2 regions of the Streptomyces sp. MMS24-W38 genome follow, and region 2 is predicted to be linked to the other one. Evidence: predicted binding sites of a transcription regulator. Region 2 holds the regulator's gene; the other holds the start of a gene.

Region 1 (2,398 bases), 950 kb from region 2:
CGCCGAGGGGGCGACCCTCGGCGACGTCATCGCCGACCTGGAGAAGAACCACACCGGGATCTCCGCCCGGGTCCTGGACGACCAGGGCAAGCTGCGCCGCTTCGTCAACGTCTACGTCAACGACGACGACGTCCGCTTCGAGCAGGGCCTGGAGACGGTGACCCCGGACGGTGCCGGCGTGTCGATCATCCCGGCCGTCGCCGGCGGCTGATCATTACCCTCGGTAATCGAGATTACCGAATGTTTACCGTGTTGCCCCCTCCGTGAGGGAAGCGGAGGGGGCAATTCCATGGGGTTGAGCGCGGTAAGGTTGGGGAACGCGGTCCCGACTCCCCGTTCTGGAACCGTCAATTCCTGCCGCACGCCCGACTGGATACAGCCAAAGTCTGGGCCACTTCTGCGGCATTTGCGGGCTTTGTCCGACCCGACTTGCCCTGAAATCAGGTGAATTCCCGTCATATTCCGGACCGGTGCCGTCCGGATTTCTCGTCTGATTGACCTGTTGCAGAGGGCAGTTGGACGGATACATTCGGCCGCGGTCGACGCGTTCCGGCGCACGCCCCCGATCGTCGGGGGGTGAGGTCTGACCCGGATCCGCGAAGTGTGGATCTGTGCAAGGGCCAGTAATAGGGGAGTTAGGCATGGCTCAGGGCACCGTCAAGTGGTTCAACGCGGAGAAGGGGTACGGCTTCATCGCGGTCGACGGTGGTGCGGATGTTTTCGTCCACTACAGCGCGATCCAGATGGACGGCTACCGCACCCTCGAAGAAGGCCAGCGGGTCGAGTTCGAGATCTCGCAGGGTCAGAAGGGCCCGCAGGCCGACATGGTTCGTCTCAGCGCCTGAACGCGCTACCCACCGCAAGAATTTCCTGCTGGCGAAGGGTCCGCACCCCCCGGGGTGCGGACCCTTCGCCGTGCCGGGGCCCGGGTGGTGACCGGTGCCCGGGGGTGTTCGCGCGCGGCCTGCTCCGCGCCGCCCACGCTGTTCGCGTGCGGCTGACTCCCCCGGCGATCCCCCCGGGGGCGCTTGCACTCGCATGGGTCGAGTGCTAATCATTGGCGTTAGCACTCTGAAGGTGAGAGTGACAACGTAAGGACCGGGTCGGTGAGGCCCGCAGGCCGGTGGGGCAAGGAACCACCGGTTCTGTGAGCCGTCCGTCGCGGGCGCGGGCGCGGTCCGAAGTAATCACCCCCAGTCCTGGAGGGACCACTTCACATGGCCAAGATCATCGCGTTCGACGAGGAGGCGCGGCGCGGCCTCGAGCGCGGCATGAACCAGCTCGCGGACGCCGTCAAGGTGACGCTCGGCCCCAAGGGCCGCAACGTCGTCCTCGAGAAGAAGTGGGGCGCCCCCACGATCACCAACGATGGTGTGTCCATCGCCAAGGAGATCGAGCTCGAGGACCCGTACGAGAAGATCGGCGCCGAGCTGGTCAAGGAAGTCGCCAAGAAGACGGACGACGTCGCCGGTGACGGTACGACCACCGCGACCGTCCTCGCCCAGGCCCTGGTCAAGGAGGGCCTGCGCAACGTAGCCGCCGGCGCCAACCCGATGGCCCTCAAGCGCGGTATCGAGAAGGCCGTCGAGGCCGTCTCCGGTGCCCTGCTGGAGCAGGCGAAGGACGTCGAGACCAAGGAGCAGATCGCCTCCACGGCCTCCATCTCCGCCGCCGACACCCAGATCGGCGAGCTCATCGCCGAGGCGATGGACAAGGTCGGCAAGGAAGGCGTCATCACCGTCGAGGAGTCCCAGACCTTCGGTCTGGAGCTGGAGCTCACCGAGGGTATGCGCTTCGACAAGGGCTACATCTCGGCGTACTTCGCCACCGACATGGAGCGTATGGAGGCGTCGCTCGACGACCCGTACATCCTGATCGCCAACTCCAAGATCGGCAACGTCAAGGACCTGCTGCCGCTCCTGGAGAAGGTCATGCAGTCGGGCAAGCCGCTGCTGATCATCGCCGAGGACGTCGAGGGCGAGGCCCTGTCGACCCTGGTCGTCAACAAGATCCGCGGCACCTTCAAGTCCGTCGCCGTCAAGGCCCCGGGCTTCGGCGACCGCCGCAAGGCCATGCTCAACGACATCGCCATCCTCACGGGCGGCGAGGTCATCTCCGAGGAGGTCGGCCTCAAGCTGGAGAACACCAGCCTCGACCTGCTCGGCAAGGCCCGCAAGGTCGTCATCACCAAGGACGAGACCACCATCGTCGACGGTGCCGGCTCCTCGGGGCAGGTCCAGGGCCGCGTGAACCAGATCCGCGCCGAGATCGAGAACAGCGACTCGGACTACGACCGCGAGAAGCTGCAGGAGCGCCTGGCGAAGCTCGCCGGCGGTGTCGCGGTCATCAAGGCCGGTGCCGCCACCGAGGTCGAGCTCAAGGAGCGCAAGCACCGCAT
Region 2 (2,398 bases):
CCGTGCAGCGGGATCGACTGGCCTGACTGGGTGCCGGGCCGGATGTCGACCTCCTCCATGCCGTCCAGCGTCTCCAGCGGCACTTTGGTGCCGAGGGCGGCCGCCGTCATCGGGATGGTGACCGTGCAGTGCAGGTCGTCGCCGCGCCGCTGGAAGGTGCTGTGCGGCAGTTCGTGGATCTCGACGTACAGGTCGCCGGCGGGACCGCCGCCGGGGCCGACCTCGCCCTCGCCGGCCAGCTGGATCCGGGTGCCGTTGTCGACACCGGCCGGGATCTTCACGGTCAGGGTGCGGCGGGAGCGGACGCGTCCGTCGCCGGCGCACTCCGGGCACGGGTTCGGGACGACGGTGCCGAAGCCCTGGCACTGCGGGCAGGGGCGCGAGGTCATGACCTGGCCCAGGAAGGACCGGGTGACCTGCGAGACCTCACCGCGGCCGCGGCACATGTCACAGGTCTGCGCGCTGGTCCCCGGCGCGGCGCCCTCACCGCTGCACGTGGTGCACACGATCGCCGTGTCGACCTGGATGTCCTTGGTCGTGCCGAACGCGGCCTCGTCCAGCTCGACCTCGATCCGGATCATCGCGTCCTGGCCGCGGCGGGTGCGCGAGCGCGGACCGCGCTGCGACGCCGTGCCGAAGAACGCGTCCATGATGTCGGAGAAGTTCCCGAAGCCGCCCGCGCCGAAGCCGCCCGCGCCGCCGCCGGCCCCGGCCTGCGAGAGCGGGTCGCCGCCGAGGTCGTAGACCTGCTTCTTCTGCGGGTCCGACAGCACCTCGTAGGCGGCGTTGATCTCCTTGAACCGCTCCTGGGTCTTCGGATCCGGGTTGACGTCCGGATGCAGCTCGCGGGCGAGCCGCCGGAAGGCCTTTTTGATCTCCTCCTGCGAAGCGTCGCGGCGCACGCCGAGTACGGCGTAGTAGTCCGTGGCCACTACGACTCCGCCAGGATCTGTCCGACGTACCGTGCCACTGCGCGTACCGCTCCCATCGTTCCCGGGTAATCCATGCGGGTCGGACCGACCACGCCGAGCTTGGCAACAGCCTCGCCGCCCGAACCGTAGCCCACCGACACCACTGAGGTGGAGTTGAGTCCCTCGTGGGCGTTCTCATGACCGATACGCACGGTCACGCCCGGATCCTTCGCCTCGCCCAGCAGCTTGAGAAGCACGACCTGCTCCTCGAGCGCCTCCAGTACGGGCCGGATCACAAGGGGGAAGTCATGTCCGAAGCGGGTCAGATTGGCGGTACCGCCGATCATCAGCCGCTCCTCGTTGTCCTCGACGAGCGTCTCCAGGAGGGTGGAGAGCACGGTCGAGACCGTACCGCGCTCCTCGGGGTCGAAAGCCTCGGGGAGATCCTCGACGAGAGACGGTACATCGGTGAAACGGCGGCCCGCGACACGGCTGTTGAGCCGCGCCCGCAGATCCCCCAGGGTCGCCTCGCCGATCGGCGCCGGACAGTCGATCATGCGCTGTTCGACCCGCCCGGTGTCCGTGATCAGCACCAGCATGGCGCGCGCGGGCGCCATCGGGAGCAGCTCCACGTGCCGCACGGTCGAGCGGGTCAGCGACGGGTACTGCACGACGGCCACCTGCCGGGTCAGCTGCGCGAGCAGCCGCACCGTGCGGGCCACGACGTCGTCCAGGTCGACGGCGCCCTCCAGGAAGTTCTGGATGGCGCGCCGCTCGGGGGCGGTCATCGGCTTGACGCCGGCGAGCTTGTCCACGAAGAGCCGGTAGCCCTTGTCGGTGGGGATGCGCCCGGCGCTGGTGTGCGGCTGGGCGATGAACCCCTCGTCCTCCAGGGCCGCCATGTCGTTGCGCACGGTGGCCGGGGAGACGCCCAGGTTGTGCCGCTCGGTGAGGGCCTTGGAGCCGACGGGTTCCTCGGTTCCGACGTAGTCCTGGACGATGGCGCGCAGCACCTGGAGCCTGCGTTCACTGAGCATGGCGCACACCTCCAGAAGCCTTCCGCCCGGTCCGTTCCCTGAATGTCCTGGCACTCTTCGCACGCGAGTGCCAGACTTCCCCGCCCAGTGTACGGCCGGTGGGTACACCCCGGGCAAGGCCGGTCCCACGCCGTCGCGCGGGGAAGCCGTGGGCGATTAGCGTCGCGGTATGACGGTGAGTTGGGAAGAGTCGGGATGGGAACGGCTGGCGCCGGGAGTGGGCCGGTGCCGGCTGCCGGTGTGGGACTGCACGGCGGGGCTCGTCGTCGGCGTGGGCGCGGCGCTGCTCGTGGACGCCGGTTCGAGCCTGGGCGAGGGCGCCCGGTTGCGGGCACGGGCGCAGGCGCTCGCCGGTGGGCGTGTGACGCATCTCGCTCTCACCCACCCCCATTTCGACCATGTGCTGGGGGCGGCGGTGTTCGCGGGCGCGGAGGTGTTCGGCGCGGTGGG

Evidence for each region. The regulator HrcA, encoded in region 2, represses chaperone genes, less so after heat shock. The targets are predictions, from matches to a motif close to TTNGCACTCNGNNNNNCNGAGTGCNAA.
Region 1: groL (chaperonin GroEL) is a predicted target of HrcA. The motif match lies at 1,028-1,054, and genes of this name have one in related genera.

What each region holds. Positions count from the first base shown of each region.
Region 1 is NZ_JCBCPP010000001.1:3,576,093-3,578,490, forward strand. It holds gene AC6F7H_RS15235 (ubiquitin-like small modifier protein 1) at 1-211, shown strand, start outside; gene AC6F7H_RS15240 (cold-shock protein) at 642-845, shown strand; gene groL (chaperonin GroEL) at 1,218-2,398, shown strand, end outside.
Region 2 is NZ_JCBCPP010000001.1:4,528,775-4,531,172, reverse strand. It holds gene dnaJ (molecular chaperone DnaJ) at 1-932, opposite strand, end outside; gene hrcA (heat-inducible transcriptional repressor HrcA) at 932-1,948, opposite strand; gene AC6F7H_RS19505 (MBL fold metallo-hydrolase) at 2,118-2,398, shown strand, end outside.